One region of the Arthrobacter sp. EM1 genome, then DNA from elsewhere that is predicted to be linked to it. Evidence: predicted binding sites of a transcription regulator. Region 1 holds the regulator's gene; the other holds the start of a gene.
What was found. The regulator LexA, encoded in region 1, represses DNA repair genes until DNA is damaged. The targets are predictions, from matches to a motif close to TCGAACANNTGTTCGA.

Region 1 (8,406 bases):
CGCTGCGAGCCAGCGCTGAAGGGAATCGGCACCGAGGTTCTTTTGCACTACCAGCCAAGCTGAGCCGCCCGGAACCAACCGCGGCAGCCACCGGAGCAGGAGTGCGTGCAGCTCGTCCTTGCCGATCCGGATCGGCGGGTTGGACCAGATGGTGTCAAAGCGAAGTTCAGGGTCGACGGCGTCGGGCGTGCTGGCCGTGACATTCTTCAGTCCCAGCAGCGCCGCGTTTTCGTTGCTCAGGGTCACACAGCGTTCGTTGACGTCGACGGCGTAGACGTGTGAGTGGGGTGCCCGCAGGGCCATGGTCAGCGCGATCGCGCCCCAGCCGCAACCGATGTCCAGCAATGTCCCCTGCGGCGCCGGCGCCGGGGCCTCGGCCAGCAGCACGGCAGTGCCTTTGTCGACACCGTCCGGGCTGAAGATGCCCGAGGACGTCTGCAATTGCCGGGTTGCCCCGGCCAGTTCCACTGTGAGTGGCTTGCGGGTGAACGGCCCGGCCGGCTGGGCGGTGAAATAGTGTACAGACTCCATAACCTGCCAGATTAGTTGCCTGCCTGCGCGGATGGGAAACCGGCAGGAGCCAGGTGCGCCGCCGGGCGGAGGCCAGTGCGTCCGGTCCGGGGGAACTTCGCCGTCTGCTAGGCTTAAAAGCATGTTCTTGAACTTCAAGTAGCCGGCGCGGGTTAAAAGGCGCGGGTTAGAGGCCCGGGTTAAAGGCTCGGATTAAATGGCCCGGGTTAAATCCCGTCCCCGCAGCGACGCAGGTAGTCACCTTCCGCTCAGCGCGCCACCCACGATGCTCCCGACATGGACCCACCGCTGGCGCCCGTCCCACTTGGAGATTGGCAGTGCTTATTGCGGCGCGGCCTGCGAAGCTTCTCTTCCTTCTCAAGGCGCCAACCGTGCCTGTTCCCTTTCCCGCCGCTCCGATGAGGAGCCCTTTATGCCCGATGCGCCGTTGCCTCAGGCAACCCAGGAGTCCCGTTTGACCAATAGTCGTCAGCCCAGCGCGAATACCGCCCCACGCAGCACCGATCGGCACTATTCTGAAACTGCCAAACCTCTAAAGGAGACCATGACCAGTCAGCCCAACACCGGACCCGATTCAGCAGCCCAGGACATGAGTCCTGCGGAAATCCAGGCTGTCATCGACCGGATCCTCGCCAAGGACACCCCTGCCCGGGAGCCAGCCCAGACTGCCGGTGCGCCCGCCTCGGTGCTCGGCAAGGCGCAGGCGATTTCCCGGCGGGGCGAAGAGCACAGCAGCTACGACGGCGACCAACAGGACCTCGAGGAACGGCACGCACTGCGCCGGACCGCCGGGCTTTCCACCGAGCTTGAAGACGTCACCGAAGTCGAATACCGCCAACTTCGACTTGAGCGCGTCGTCCTGGCCGGGCTCTGGACAGAAGGGACCCTCGCGGATGCCGAGAATTCGCTCCGCGAACTCGCCGCACTGGCCGAGACCGCGGGTTCGGAGGTCCTCGACGGGATCGTCCAGCGCCGCGCCAAACCCGATCCCGGTACCTTTCTCGGCTCCGGTAAGGCCCAGGAGCTCAAGGACATTGTGATGTCCACCGGCGCGGATACCGTCGTCGTCGACGCCGAACTGGCACCCTCGCAGCGCCGCAGCCTGGAGGACATCGTCAAGGTCAAGGTCATCGACCGGACGGCCCTGATCCTGGACATCTTTGCCCAGCATGCCAAGAGCCGCGAGGGTAAAGCCCAGGTGGAACTCGCGCAGCTCGAATACCTGCTTCCACGGCTGCGCGGCTGGGGCGACTCGATGTCACGCCAGGCCGGTGGCCAGGTAGGCGGCGCCGGCGCCGGCATGGGTTCGCGTGGTCCCGGTGAAACCAAGATTGAACTGGACCGCCGCCGGATCCGCACCCGGATGGCCAAGCTGCGCCGTGAAATCGCAGCAATGAAGCCGGCGCGGGAAACCAAACGGGCCAACCGCCGTCGCAATTCCGTGCCGTCGGTAGCGATCGCCGGGTACACCAATGCCGGCAAGTCCTCGTTGCTGAACCGCCTGACCGACGCCGGAGTCCTGGTGGAGAACGCCCTGTTCGCCACGCTGGATCCGACGGTGCGCAAAGCCGAAACCTCGGACGGCCTGGGCTACACGCTGGCAGATACCGTCGGCTTCGTCCGTTCGCTGCCCACCCAGCTCGTGGAGGCATTCCGCTCCACCCTGGAGGAAGTCGCGGACGCGGATCTGATCCTGCATATCGTGGATGTCTCGCACCCGGATCCGGAAGGCCAGATCGCGGCCGTCCGGGCCGTCTTCAGCGAAGTCGATGCCCGCAAGGTGCCGGAAATCATCGTCCTGAACAAGGCCGACGCCGCCGACCCCTTTGTGATCGAACGGCTTAAGCAGCGCGAACCTCGCCACATTGTGGTGTCGGCACGCACCGGGGAGGGTATCCCGGAACTTCTCAAAGCCATCAGCGAAGGCATCCCGCGGCCCAGCGTGAAGCTGGAACTCATGATTCCCTACAACCGCGGGGACCTGCTCAGCAAGCTGCACGAGACCGACGCCGAAATCCTTAGCCTGGACCACGAGGAAGCAGGCACCCGTGCCGTGGTGATGGTGCGTGAAGGCTTCGCCGCTGAACTGGATTCGTTCATCAGCAATGACTGAGGCAGCGGTGACCGGGGCGGAAGCCGACACGGACCACCCGGCGGGAACCGCCCGGGCAGCGGAGGACGCGGCCACGGCGGTCCCGGCGGCGGTGGACCCTGCCGGGACTGAACCGGACGCAAAGCCGCCGGCTCGAACAGGTGCCCGGGCCGGTGCGGAATTCGTCGTCGAACTGCTCGACCGCGCCGTGGCGGGAATGGGCGGCCAGAGCCGGGACGGCCAGCACGAGATGGCCCGGCAGGTGGCGCACGCGATTGACAGCGGCGACCACCTGCTGGTCCAGGCCGGCACGGGCACCGGCAAATCCCTCGCGTACCTGATCCCGCTGATCGCCCACTCGCTGGTCAGCGACAAGCCCACACTGGTCTCCACCGCCACCCTCGCCCTGCAGACCCAGATCGTTGGCAGGGACCTGCCCCGGCTGCTGAAGACCATCACCCCGGCGCTGGACCGGCCGGTCAAAATTGCCCTCGTCAAGGGACGGTCCAACTACGTGTGCCGGCATAAGCTCGACGGCGGCTTCCCTTCGGAAGAGCCGTCCGAAGGCCAGCTCTTCTCGCTCGGGGAGGATACCTCCGTGCCGCATTTTGCCGCCGCGATGGGCGGCCCGTCCTCCCAGCTCGGCAAGGAGGTCGTCCGGCTCCGCGACTGGGCCGAGGACACCTCGACGGGAGACCGGGATGAGCTTTTGCCAGGGGTCACCGACCGTGCGTGGCGGCAGGTCTCAGTTACCTCGATGGAGTGCCTTGGCGCGCAAAAATGCCCGCTGGCGGCAGAGTGCTTCAGCGAACTCGCCCGCCAGAACGCCGCGGACGCCGACGTTGTTGTCACCAACCACGCCATGCTGGCGGTCAGCGCCTTCGAGGGCCTCGCAGTGCTGCCGGAATACGATGTTGTGGTGGTCGATGAGGCCCATGAACTCCAGGACCGCGTGACCGGCGCGGTCTCCGGCCAGCTCTCCGTCGCGATGGTGCACGCCGCCGCGTCCGGGGCCCGGAAGCACACCGGCATTACGGTGGACGCGCTGAACAACGCCGCCGCCAACCTGGAACTTGCCATTGAGGGCGTCCCCGGCGGGCTGATGCCGAACGGGTTAAACAGTGAACAGCTGGACTGTGTCGACCAGTTGCGGGACGCGTGCCGCGCGGCCCTCTCGGATTCCAAGGGGGACAGCGCCAACACGGCCGACGGCGGCCGCCAGCTGGCGCGCTCGCGCCTGATGGTGATCCTGGAGCTATGCGAACGGCTGCTGGCGGCGCGGGAAAACCGTGAAGTGGTCTGGTTTTCCCGCAACAGCACCTTTGACCCGCAGCAGGGCTACTCCCAGCCCGACGAGTCCGCGCCCGCCCTGGTCAACATCGCTCCGCTCAGTGTCGCCGGCCGGCTCCGTGAGGGCCTCTTCGCGGACCACACTGTAATTCTGACCTCCGCGACCCTGGCGATCGGCTCCGCGTTCGAACCCGCCGCCGGCGGCTTGGGCCTGGTCGGCCCCGGGGCCCCCAGCTGGACCGGCGTCGACGTCGGTTCACCCTTCGAATACCCCAAACAAGGCATTCTCTACGTCGCCAAGCACCTGCCCAAGCCCGGCCGCGGCACGTCCCCGGAAGCCCTCGACGAACTCGAGAAGCTCATCCGCGCCTCCGGCGGCGGGGCGCTGTGCCTGTTTTCGTCCCGCCGCGCCGCCGAGGACGCAGCCGAGGCGATGCGGCCGCGGCTGGACGTCAGCATCCTATGCCAGGGCGACTCGACCATGACCGCGCTTGTAAAACAGTTCGCCGATGAACCGGACACCTGCCTCTTTGGCACCATGTCCCTGTGGCAGGGCGTTGACGTGCCCGGCGCCTCCTGCCGCCTCGTGGTGATCGACCGGATTCCGTTTCCGCGTCCCGATGACCCGCTGATGACTGCCCGGTCCCGCGCCGTGGCACAGGCCGGAGGCAACGGCTTTATGAGCGTTTCCGCGACCCACGCCGCCATCCGCCTGGCCCAGGGCGCAGGCCGGCTGATCCGGACCACCACGGACAGGGGAGTGGTGGCTGTGCTGGATTCACGGCTGTCCACCGAACGCTATGGCGGATTCCTCCGGGCGGCGTTGCCGCCATTTTGGCCCACCAACGATCCCGTGGTCGCCATGGCTGCCCTGGAACGGCTTGGGAAGGAATCCGGGCAGCCCAACTAGCGGCCGCTGACGGGACGGTTTGCAGTGTTTTGGTGCTCCCACCCGGTTCCTTGAACCGGGCCAGGGCTGCAGCACCGGGCCCTCGGCATTCCCTCCGCCGGCTCTCCATCAGGGGCCAGGGAAACTCAGGGGGCAGCGAACCTAAGGGGCAGGGAACATAAGGGGGCGGGGAACCGGGCCGAACGTGCCGGGGGTCATAAGGCCGCGGCCGGGCTACCGGCGCGCCGGGTCGTGGCCGGATCAAGCCGGCACCAACGCGGGCTACAGCGAGCGCAGTACCGAGACGACTTTGCCCATAATGACGGCGTGGTCGCCGAGTATGGGCTCGTACTGCGTGTTCTGCGGCAGCAGCCAGGTGTGGCCGTCGCGCTGCCGGAAGGTCTTAACGGTGGCCTCGTCGTCCAGCAGCGCGGCCACGATATCTCCGTTGACGGCGTCGCCCTGCTGGCGCACCACCACCCAGTCGCCGTCGCAGATGGCTGCATCGATCATGGAATCCCCGGCGACCTTGAGCATAAACAGCTCGCCGTGGCCCACCAGCTGGCGGGGCAACGGCATCACGTCCTCAACGACCTGATCGGCCAGGATCGGACCGCCGGCCGCGATCCGGCCCACCAGCGGCACCATGGCGGTGTCGGTGGCACTGCTCAACTCGGACACGGACAGCCCGCCCACGGTCCGCAGCCCGCCGGCCTTGGCGGCTGGGATCTTTGTGCTTCCCTCATCGAGGGTCAGCGGCATCAGCACTTCCATGGCACGCGGGCGCTTCGGGTCGCGCCGCAGGTAACCCAGCTTTTCCAGTTGTGCGAGCTGGTGGGTGACGCTGGAGAGGCTGGCCAGTCCTACCGTGTCGCCGATCTCGCGCATGGACGGCGGGTAGCCGTTGTCCGTCACGGAGCGCTGGATAGTTTCCAGAATCTTCTTTTGCCGAACGGTAAGGCTCTTCGGTGGCCGGGCAGCCTGCGGGCCCCGCTGGGTGGCCCTGCCGCCAGTGGCTTGTGCTGCCATGTTCGCCAACGCCTTTCCGTTCCGCCCGGCTGCCGTGGCTGCGGCCGCCGGGAACTTCCGGCCTGAAATGTCAGACCCTGCTGATCAACTGCAGAAGTGGTTGTTCTTTGAGTCAAACCTAGGCCAGCCACACCGCTTTTTCAAACATTTGTTCTAGCGAGTCTCGACAATGTTCGTTAATAAGTGCTAAAACAGAACTAACAAGATTCGAACATGTGTTCTATTACTTAGTTGCCCGTGCAGGGCATGGCGTTCGGTTGTTTGTTCGAAAGTTAGGCCGGTTGGCGGCACGTATGTGGAGTGCGCCGGGCGGCACAGTATGGTCCAGGAAGGGCTCAGTTCATGTCAGCATCAAGCGCGTTTCACGACACTTTCGGCCGCGACGCATTCGGCAACTACGGCCGGCACGACGCCGGCGCACCCGGCGGCGGGTCCGCCCCTGCCGTGCAGGACAGCCCCGGCAGCCGGCAGCTCAACGCCGTCCGCGGGCCGCGTGCCCGGCAGGCGCCGCTGAAGCTCACCCGCCGGGGGCGCCTTGTTTTTATCGGCGTGCCGCTGATGCTGCTGGCTGCACTGATTTTGACCCTGAGCGGCTTCCTCAACGCGCCCGCCAAAGCGGCAGAGTCCACCGCTGAGTTGTCACCCACACCAACTGTCACCGTGACGGTGCAGCCGGGGGAGTCGCTCTGGGCCATTGCCGCCGCCGTGGTGCCCAGCCGTGACCCCCGCGACGTCGTTGCCGACATCATCGAGCTGAACAACCTCGAGGCGGCACGCGTGGTGCCGGGCCAGGCCCTTTTCATTCCGTCCACGTAGGGCCATTGAGCGATGGGTCAGGTGTCACAGTTTCCGGGCCCGCGGCGATCTCACTTAAACTAGTGAGGTGACTGACCAGTTAGAGCGCCTGAACCGACTTCCCCTCCGGACCAATCTTCGCGGACTGACGCCCTACGGTGCGCCGCAGCTTGACGTTCCCATCCTGCTGAACGTCAATGAAAACACCCACGGTGTCCCGGCCGATGTGCTCGCCGCGATCTCGGAGGCGGTTACCCTTGCCGCCGCCGGCCTGAACCGCTATCCGGACCGCGAGTTTACGGAGCTGCGCGAAGCCCTTGCGGAATACCTGGGCCACGGGCTGGGCGCGGAGAACATCTGGGCGGCAAACGGTTCCAACGAGGTGCTGCAGCAGATCCTCCAGGCCTTCGGCGGTCCGGGGCGCACTGCCCTTGGTTTCCCTCCCACGTACTCTATGTATCCGCTGCTGGCCGCCGGAACGGACACCGGATACATCACGGGCATCCGTGCCGAGGACTACGGCCTGAGCGCCGGCTCGGCCGCCCGCCAGGTCCGGGAACTGCAGCCGAATATCGTCTTCCTGTGTTCCCCGAACAACCCCACCGGTACGGGTCTGGGCCTGGACGTGGTGAAGGCCGTGTACGAAGCCGGCGAAGCCAGCCAGACGATAGTGATCGTCGACGAGGCGTACCACGAGTTCGCCCACGACGGCACGCCGAGCGCCCTCACCCTCCTGCCCGGGCGGGAGCGCCTGATCGTCTCGCGCACCATGAGCAAGGCTTTTGCCCTTGCCGGTGCCCGCGTTGGCTACATGGCGGCAGCGCCCGAGGTCACCGATGCGCTGCGGCTGGTGCGGCTTCCGTACCACCTTTCGGCGATCACCCAGGCAACAGCCCTGGCCGCCCTGCGGCACCGGGTCGCCCTGATGGCGGATGTTGAGGACATCAAGCGACAACGGGACAGGATAGTTGCCGAGCTGCAGCGTATGGGCCTCAAGCCTGCTGCCTCTGATTCGAACTACGTCTTTTTTGGCGGTCTCGACAGTCCGCACGAGGTCTGGCAGGGGCTGCTGGACGCGGGTGTGCTCATTCGGGACGTTGGCATCCCCGGGCATCTGCGGGTCACTGCGGGCACTGAGACGGAAACCACAGCATTCCTCGGAGCCCTCGAGCGACTCCTGGCCGGCCGCGCAGCGCCGCCCGCCTAGACTTAACACCGGACATCCACACTGCCTGCACGCCGGGCACCGTCGTCATCCAAAGGACACCCACATGAGCATCCCCGGATCAACCGCTACCGAGGGCCGGACCGCACGCATGGAACGGACCACCAGCGAATCTTCCGTCCTTGTCGAGATCAACCTGGACGGAACCGGCGTCTCGGACATCAGCACCTCGGTCCCGTTTTATGACCACATGCTGACGGCGTTGAGCAAGCACTCCCTGATCGACATAACAGTCAAGGCCACCGGGGACACACACATCGACGTCCACCACACGGTCGAGGACGTCGCCATCACCTTCGGCGAGGTCCTGCGCACCGCCCTCGGCAACAAAGCCGGGATCCGGCGCTTCGGCGAAGCAACCGTCCCCCTCGACGAGGCGCTTGCGCACGCCGTGGTGGATGTTTCCGGCCGCCCGTACCTCGTCCACGGCGGCGAGCCTGCCGGCCAGGAGTACCACCTGATCGGTGGACACTTCACCGGTTCCCTGACCCGCCATGTGTTCGAAGCGATCACCCTGCACGCAGGGATCTGCCTGCACATGAACGTCACCGCAGG
Region 2 (8,406 bases), 980 kb from region 1:
AGCATCCGTGGCCCCGACAGTCGCCTGCCCCGCGCCGTTCTCCTGCGGCCACGCGTCAGCCACTTGCTGACGTACCTCGCCCAGGGTCTGCGTGATGGCCTTGGTCTGGGCGATGATCGGGAAGAAGTTTCCGTCCCCGCCCCAGCGCGGAACCACGTGCTGGTGCAGGTGCCCGGCTATGCCGGCACCGCCGGTTACCCCCTGGTTCATGCCCAGGTTGAATCCCGTCGGATTGGCGACCTTGCGCAGCACACGCATGGCCGTCTGGGTCAGTTCGGCGAATTCCGCCGTTTCCGCCACGTTTAGGTCCGTATAGTCGGGAATGTGCCGGTACGGGCACACCAGCAGGTGGCCCGGGTTGTACGGAAAGAGATTGAGCACCACATAGCTGGTCCTACCACGGTGGACGATCAACGAATCATCGTCATCGCGGTCCGGCGCCACGCAGAACGGGCAGTCGTCCACGTTCTTGAACTGGTTCTGGCCGCCCTTGATGTACGCCATGCGGTGCGGAGTCCACAGACGCTGGAAGGCGTCCGGCACCCCGGCCAAAGCAAAGTCGTCCGTCACGCCAGCATCCCCCGGATAGTCCGGGGCGGCACCTGTGGATTCCCGCATCGCTGGTCCCTGTCCGCTAGCTGGTCCGGTTACGGACGGCGTCGACGATCCGCTGGACGGCTTCAGCAACCGGCACACCGTTGTCCTGGCTGCCGTCACGGAAGCGGAAGGACACGGCTCCGGCTTCGGCGTCGTCGCCCCCGGCGATCAGCACAAACGGGACCTTGTCCTTGCTGGCGGTGCGGATCTTCTTCGGAAAACGGTCCGAGGAAATGTCCACCTCCGCACGGATGCCGGCGGCCTTGAGCCGGCCCACAACGTCGAACATGTAATCGTTGAACGCCTCGGCCACCGGAATGCCGACCACCTGGACGGGAGCCAGCCACGCCGGGAAGGCACCGGCGTAGTGCTCGGTCAGGACCCCCATAAAGCGTTCAATCGATCCGAACAGCGCGCGGTGGATCATCACGGGGCGCTGGCGGCTGCCGTCGGCGGCCTGGAACTCGAGTTCGAAGCGCTCGGGCAGGTTGAAGTCCAGCTGGATGGTGGACATCTGCCAGGTGCGGCCGATCGCGTCGCGGGCCTGCACGGAGATCTTGGGGCCGTAAAACGCGGCACCCCCCGGATCGGGAACCAGGTCGAGTCCGGATTCCTCGGCCACCTCGGCGAGGGTCCGGGTGGCTTCCTCCCAGATCTCATCCGAACCCACGGACTTCTCCGGGTCCTTGGTGGAGAGCTCCAGGTAAAAGTCGTTCAGGCCGTAGTCCTTGAGCAGCGCAAGGACGAAGTTGAGGGTCTTGGTGAGCTCATCCTTCATCTGCTCGCGGGTGCAGTAGATGTGGGCGTCGTCCTGGGTCATGCCCCGGACCCGGGTGAGGCCATGCACAACGCCGGACTTCTCGTAGCGGTAGACGGAACCGAATTCGAACAGGCGCAACGGCAGTTCGCGGTAGGACCGGCCGCGGGAGCGGAAGATCAGGTTGTGCATCGGGCAGTTCATCGGCTTCAGGTAGTAGTCCTGGCCGGGCTTGCGGACGGTGCCGTCCTCGTTGAGTTCCGCGTCGATGTGCATCGGGGGGAACATGCCGTCCCGGTACCAGTCCAAGTGGCCGGACACCTCGTAGAGGTGGCCTTTAGTGATGTGCGGGGTGTAGACGAACTCGTAGCCGGCCTCGACATGGCGCTGACGGGAGTAATCTTCCATCGCTTTGCGGATGATGCCGCCCTTGGGGTGGAACACCGGCAGGCCGGAACCCAGCTCGTCGGGGAAGGAAAACAGGTCCAGTTCAGCCCCGAGCTTGCGGTGGTCGCGACGCTCGGCCTCGGCCATCCGCTCCTGGTAAGCCTTGAGTGCTTCCTTGGTGGGCCACGCGGTGCCGTAAATGCGCTGCAGCTGCTTGTTCTTCTCGCTGCCGCGCCAGTACGCCGCTGAGGAGCGGGTGAGCGCGTAGGCGTTGGAGATCAGTTTGGTGTTGGGCAGGTGCGGTCCGCGGCACAGGTCACACCAGACGGCTGTGCCTTCCTTGCGCTCGACGTTGTCGTAGATGCTCAGCTCGCCGCCGCCCACTTCAACACTGGAGCCGTCGGCGTCGGAGCCTGCGCCCTTGAGGCCGATCAGTTCAAGCTTGTAGGGCTCGTCCTTCATCGCCTCACGCGCTTCGTCCTCGGTAACCACACGGCGGACGAACTTCTGGTTCTGGTTGATGATCTTCTGCATCATCTTTTCCAGAGTCTTCAGGTCCTCCGGTGTGAACGGCTCCCCAACGTCGAAGTCGAAGTAGAAGCCGTCGGTGATGTACGGGCCGATGCCCAGCTTGGCGTCGGGGCGCAGCTGCTGGACGGCCTGGGCCATCACATGGGCGGCGGAGTGCCGCAGGACGTTAAGGCCGTCGGGGGAATCGATGGTGACGCCCTCAACTGCCGCGCCCTCGGGCAGCGGCTGGTCCAGGTCCTTCAGCTCGCCGTTAATGCGGGCCACAACGACGTCGCGGCGCTCAAAAAAGAGTTCCGCGCCGGTGGTCCCGGTAGCCACCTTGGTCTCTTCGCCATCGACGAGAAGGGTGATCTGCTGGGCATCTGACACGGGTGTCTCCTATTCAAAGTTGAGGCTTCGTAGCTTGTGGCGTACGGGGGCCACAGCCAGCCCCGTCCATGCTATCGGTTTCTGCAGAGGCCAACCAACGCGCCACTCAGCCTCCCAGCCCGGTAATGGCGAGGTGGCGGCTGATGCCCTCCAGCGGGCCCGGCGGCTCAGCTTCCCGGTAGTCCGGGATCCCGGCCGCCGGGGCCGGGAATGGCAGGGTCTGCGTGCGGCTCAGGTCCCAGGCCATGCTGGCGCTGATACTGATCCCCCTCGGTCCGGTCCGCCGGGTTGTTCCCCTGATCAGCAACAACCGGGTGCCGAACAGCAGCGGGCCTGTAAGCTCCTGGGCTTCATGGAAGAATACCGAGTCCACACAGCCCGTGCCGTCGTCGATGCTGATGAACACCACGCGCCGGCCTCCCCGCATGGGAGGGGTCTGGGTGGCGACCCGGACCCCCGCGACCAGCACCTCGGTGCCGTTGCGCAACCCCAGCAGCTTGTCCGCGGTGGTGACGCCGAGCCGGTCCAGCATCGGCCGGTGGCTTGCCATCAAGTGGTCGCTGACATCCACGGCCATCAGGTCCAGTTCGGCCCTGACGGTGTCCACCAGGGTCGGCGCAGGCAGCCCGGCCTTGAGGTTTTTCAACTCGACATCACCCAGCGGCAGGGACAGCTGACCATCGATCACGTCGATGCCTTTGCGGTGCGGCCGGCTTTGCAGGGCCTGCAGGTGATGGACCAAGTCCGCCCGGTTCGCGGCCCCGCCGGCGGCCCGGTGCAGGGAATCGAAAGCACCGAGCTGCGCCAGCCGCTGGATGCTGGGCCTGCTCAGCCGGGACCTGGCCCGCAGGTCCGCGAGCGAATCATAGGGCTGTCCTGCCACGATCCGTTTCAGCTCGGACCCGGAGAGTCCATAGATGCCGTTCAGGCTCAGCCGGATACCCAGTCTGCCGCGGTCCTGACCGGTATCCACACGTTCCACCCGGTACTCGGCGTGACTCCGGTTGATGTCCAGGGGCAGGATCGGGATTCCCAGCCGCCGGGCCTCGGCCACCAGGAGCCGCTTGGGATACATGCCCGGATCGTGCTCCCACAGTCCGGCGAGGAACGCCTCCGGGTGGTGGGCCTTCAGCCAGGCCGACTGGTAGGTGGGTACGGCAAAAGCAGCGCCGTGGGCTTTGCAGAACCCGAAGCTTCCGAAGGCCTTGAGCGTTCCCCAGACCTTGTCCACCACTGCGGGGCTGTACCCCCGGGCGCGGGCTTCCTTCCGGAAGAACTCCTCCACCTTTCCTTCGAGTACATCGTTGCCGAGGGCGCGGCGGAATTCGTCGGCCCGCGCCAGCCCGCATCCGGTCATCACGTCGAAGGTCTTGAGGATCTGCTCATGGAACACCGTGACGCCGTGCGTCTCCTTGAGGACGGGCTTAAGGTCCGGGTGCGGATAAACCTCGGGTGCAAATCCATGCCGGTACTCCAGGAAAGGCCGGACCATATCCGATTTCATCGGACCAGGCCGGAACAGGGAGATATCGATGATCAGGTCATTGAACTCCCTGGGCGCGAGCTTGCCGATCAGCTCGCGCTGACCGGGTGACTCGATCTGGAAACAGCCCAGGGTATGGGTACTGCGGATCAGTTCATAGGTGGGTTCGTCGTCGAGCGGCACGGCGTTGAGGTCGATCTGACCGTCCTCGGCGATGTAGTCCGGCCCCGTCCCGTCAGGCCCTGCCGGATGTGCGCCTGCGGCGACCACCTCGGCTTTGGAGGGATGGAGCCGGATCACTTCGCGGACGGCGAAGGCCATGGCGCTTTGCATCCGGACACCCAGGACGTCGAGTTTGAGCATGCCCATCGGGTCCATGTCGTGCTTGTCGAACTGGCTCATCGGCAGACCCAGCCCGCTGGGCTGGACAGGCGTCCGGTCCAGCAGGGTCGCATCCCCCAGGATCACCCCGCAAGGGTGCATGGAGATATGGCGCGGCAGCCGGTCCAGCCGTTCGGTGAGGTCCACCAGCAGATCCAGCTGCTGGTTCCCGCTGAAGTCGCGCTGTCCCACCCGGCCGGCGAATTCCTTCAGCTCAGGCTTCTCCACGAGCGCTTCACGGAAGTTCCGGGCTGAAAATCGCCACAACTGCTTGGCGATGTCCCCAATCTCGCCTTCCTCCATGCCCAGTGCCAGGCCGGCGTCTCGCACGGCACCGCGAGCGCGGTAGCCGTTTTGCATACTCATCAGGGTGACGCGCTCGGACCCGAAGCGCTCAAAGATCTTCCGGTACACGTTGTGCCGTTCAGCGCTTTCGACGTCGATGTCGATATCCGGCAGGGTGGCACGGTCCCGGGAGAGAAAGCGTTCGAAGATCAGGTCGTGCTGGAGCGGGTTTACCTGGCTGACGTCGATCAGATAATTGACCAGGCTGGAGGCCCCCGAGCCTCGGGCCGCTGCCCGTACCCCCATGTCCAGGATCATCCGGGACACCTCGGCCACGGTCAGGAAGTACGCGGCGAAGCCCAGGTTGTCGATGATTCCCAGCTCATGCTCCAGCCGCGAACGCAGTTCCCCGGCAGCTTTGCCGGTGATCCCCGGGAACCGCCTGCCGATGCCGGCCTCGCAGCGCAGGATGAGTTCGGCGAGGGGATCCCCGGCGATTCCGATCACTGTGGCTTCCGGCACCACGGGCTGTTTCCAGCCCATGTCCGTTACCGGGTCCATCCTGCAGCGGTCCGCGAGCGCCTCGGTCTGCGCCATCAGGCTTTTGAGGTCGGCAGCGCCGTATCCGGCGGCGTGCATGATCTCCTTGCCCAACTGCAGCATCTGGCCGGAGGATTTCAGCCAGCCCTGCCCGTTGGGCTGAAGCAACGGGGCGGCGGAAAGCTCGGGCAACGATTTCAGCGTGCGGGCGGAATCCAGCACGTCCGCGGTAGCCGCCCCGTCCTCGGCGACGTAACGCACGGCGTTGCTCAATACAGCGGGAACCCCGTGCTCAGCGGCAAGCTTGAGCATCCGTACAGCGTGGGCGGTGCTCAGCGGTTCCCCGGGCGGACTGAGCTGGCTGACCACCTCGGCGGCGATTGTTCCCGGGGGCATGGCATCGAGCCAGCGTTTGAACAGGGTGCGGGGGCGCAGGTAGCGCCTCCCGCCCATGGCACGTCCCACGTCGGAGTCCGGGCCGATCAGCACGGTCAACACCGGCTTGAGCGTTTCCGGGTGCAGGGTCCGGGAGGCCAGCTCGGACCTGGTCACCGCGACCGGCACCGCTCCCCCGGCCTTGCCCGTGGTGCGGGCATGCGCATCGGAGATCAGCCGGCACAGCGCACGGTAGCCCGCACCGCTGTTGTTCCCGTGGGCCAGCACAACCACACGTCCCGCTACCTCGGTGCGGAGGTCGCCGTCGTCGTCAAAGACCGCAAGTTCCACGCCGGCAATCGGATCAAGTCCCGCAGCCATGCAGGCCTTGAGGTGTTTGACTGTTCCATAGAGGCCGTCACGGTCCGTGCAGGCGAGCGCCGTCGCGCCGTCCGCGGCAGCGGCGGCGGCCAGCTCATCCGGCCAGGAGACCCCGTAGTGGGCGCTGAAGGCGGTGGAAACATGGAGATGCGTAAAGCTCATGCTGATTCGGGCGCAAGGAACGGACGCAGGGCGTCGTGGATCCGCAGCAGGCGCCAGCGTCCGCTGCCCACATGCCGGGTGAGGTCAAGGGTGAGGCTGTCGGTGTCGGTGTCGGTGGAATCTGCCGGGCGCACCTGCACCCGCCAGATCTCGTGATCCACCAGCCCGGGACCGCTCCCCAGCGGTGCCCGCTGTTCCTCAGCCCACCATTGACGCCGCTCGTACCAGCGGACCGGTTCCGCACAAAGGATGTAGTGGCGGCCGGCCCAGCCGAGCGTCAAAGGCTCGCCCGAAGGGGTGCAGACGACGTCCACGGTCTCGCTGAACATACCCACTGCGCCTCCCGGACCACACCATGTGAAAAAACGACCGGTAGAAAAACGATCGGCAACTATTCGAACATATATTCGAACAACTCCAGTCTACGACGGTCCTTCGGCAAAACCTAGGTCAGGGGTGGACGGACGTACGCGCAGGTAGCAGGATTGAGCCATGAGCTCCCATAACGCACTTCTGAAACACGTCAGCATCGCCGCCGAGGACACGTCCCTGGTGGCGAAGTTCGATATAGACGGAAACATCCCCGGCCAGGGCGCTTATGTGGTGGGGCTCGTCGCGGCAACACCGGATCATTCCCACCAGCGAAGGATGGGGATCGAGTTTATGAACGGGGAGGCGGTGTCCTTCTACTGCTTCAGCCATGACGGTACGGAGGAGAACTTTGACCTTAAGGGTGTCGACCACTCCGGAAACACCATCACCGGGCATTTCCCGCTCAGCACTGTCATGGGCCTGGCCAAGGGCCACCTGATGACGGCATTCAGCGACTGTGACGGCCGGGAGTACCAGTCAAACGTTGCGGTAGAGGAAGCCCTCTAAGCCGCCCGTCAGGAGCTGGCTTTGTAAACCTCCAGCTCGAGCGTGATAAAAGCATCGACCATGGCCCGGTAGGTTTTTTCGATGAGGTCGACGTCGATGTCCTTCTGCTGGGCCGTGGTGCGGACGTGTTCGATCACCCGCTCCACGCGTCCGGGGGCCCGCACCTCGGCGCTGTCCGCTTTGAGGGTTCCGGCGATCCGGATCAGGCGCTCGCGGCGGCCGATCAGGGACACGATCTGTTCGTCCACCTCGTCAACCGCCACCCGGACAGCCGCGAGCTGTTCCCGGTCGGCTTTGGCAGCTTTATCGTTTTCGTGATTTGTGGACATGTCCATGACAGTATCGAAAGATGCAGCCACGAGTCGATTTAATTTCACTGGGTGTCCGCAGCGTTGGCGCCTCCCGTAGTTTCTACGTCGATGGCCTGGGTTGGCCCGTCCACCGAGAAGTCCGCGGCGAGGTTCTGTTCATCCAGGCCAACCACGGGCTCATCCTCTCGCTCTGGGACGCCGGCCAGATGCAGGCAGAAGCCGGCACCGATCCACCCGCCGGCATTCCCTGCATCACATTGAGCCACAACCTGGCCAGCGCCGCGGAAGTGGACTGGGTGATGGCGGAAGCCGAATCCGCCGGAGCGGCCGTTATCGCGGCGGCCAAGACCCAGCCCTGGGGCGGCTATACCGGCTACTTCGCCGACCCCGACGGCTACCGCTGGGAAGTTGCCTTCAATCCCAGCTGGCCGGTCGACGGCGGCGGGAAGGTGACACTCTGAACCGGCCACCCCGCGTGCCCGCCGCAGCACTGCAGTACGGCTGTGTGCGCATCCCTAGAACAGGCTTCCCACCGGCCGGATCAGCTCCGGGGAATCATTTTTGACATTCCCGACCGCGGTACCCACGGCGTCGATCGTCCAGCCCTCCGCAACGTCGTGCGCGCCCGCCCGGACCAGATCGACCAGCCCTGCGGCATCGTCGGCCTGCGGATCCAGCCACGCCTGCAGCGTCGTCCGGTCCATTGGCAGCGGAACCCGGTCGTGCAGGGCCGTGAGCTCGGCCAGCATCCCCCCGGCATAACCCTCCGGCGGCGCGTCGGTAGTCATGATCGACGTCGAGAGCAGCCAGCGTTCCGGGTCATCGTCGGCCTTGGCGGGGTCTTTCCACCATTCGTAGAGACCGGCGAAAACTATCGGATGGCCGTCCTTCGGGTGCACGTAGTAGGGCTGCTTGCCGCGGCCCTGGCCCTTCCATTCGTAGTATCCGTCAGCGGGAACCGCACACCG

Region 2: the regulator LexA is predicted to act here: its motif matches at 6,644-6,659, upstream of QI450_RS09010 (DUF6504 family protein).

Annotation. Positions count from the first base shown of each region.
Region 1 is NZ_CP124836.1:987,720-996,125, forward strand. It holds gene QI450_RS04390 (methyltransferase) at 1-531, opposite strand, end outside; gene hflX (GTPase HflX) at 1,076-2,644, shown strand; gene QI450_RS04400 (ATP-dependent DNA helicase) at 2,637-4,823, shown strand; gene lexA (transcriptional repressor LexA) at 5,085-5,831, opposite strand; gene QI450_RS18080 (LysM peptidoglycan-binding domain-containing protein) at 6,174-6,647, shown strand; gene QI450_RS04415 (histidinol-phosphate transaminase) at 6,715-7,833, shown strand; gene hisB (imidazoleglycerol-phosphate dehydratase HisB) at 7,898-8,406, shown strand, end outside.
Region 2 is NZ_CP124836.1:1,968,791-1,977,196, forward strand. It holds gene QI450_RS08995 (HIT domain-containing protein) at 1-618, opposite strand, end outside; gene pgsA (phosphatidylinositol phosphate synthase) at 1-5, opposite strand, end outside; gene thrS (threonine--tRNA ligase) at 635-2,641, opposite strand; gene dnaE (DNA polymerase III subunit alpha) at 2,748-6,248, opposite strand; gene QI450_RS09010 (DUF6504 family protein) at 6,245-6,583, opposite strand; gene QI450_RS09015 (hypothetical protein) at 6,741-7,127, shown strand; gene QI450_RS09020 (chorismate mutase) at 7,136-7,462, opposite strand; gene QI450_RS09025 (VOC family protein) at 7,477-7,899, shown strand; gene QI450_RS09030 (SOS response-associated peptidase) at 7,954-8,406, opposite strand, start outside.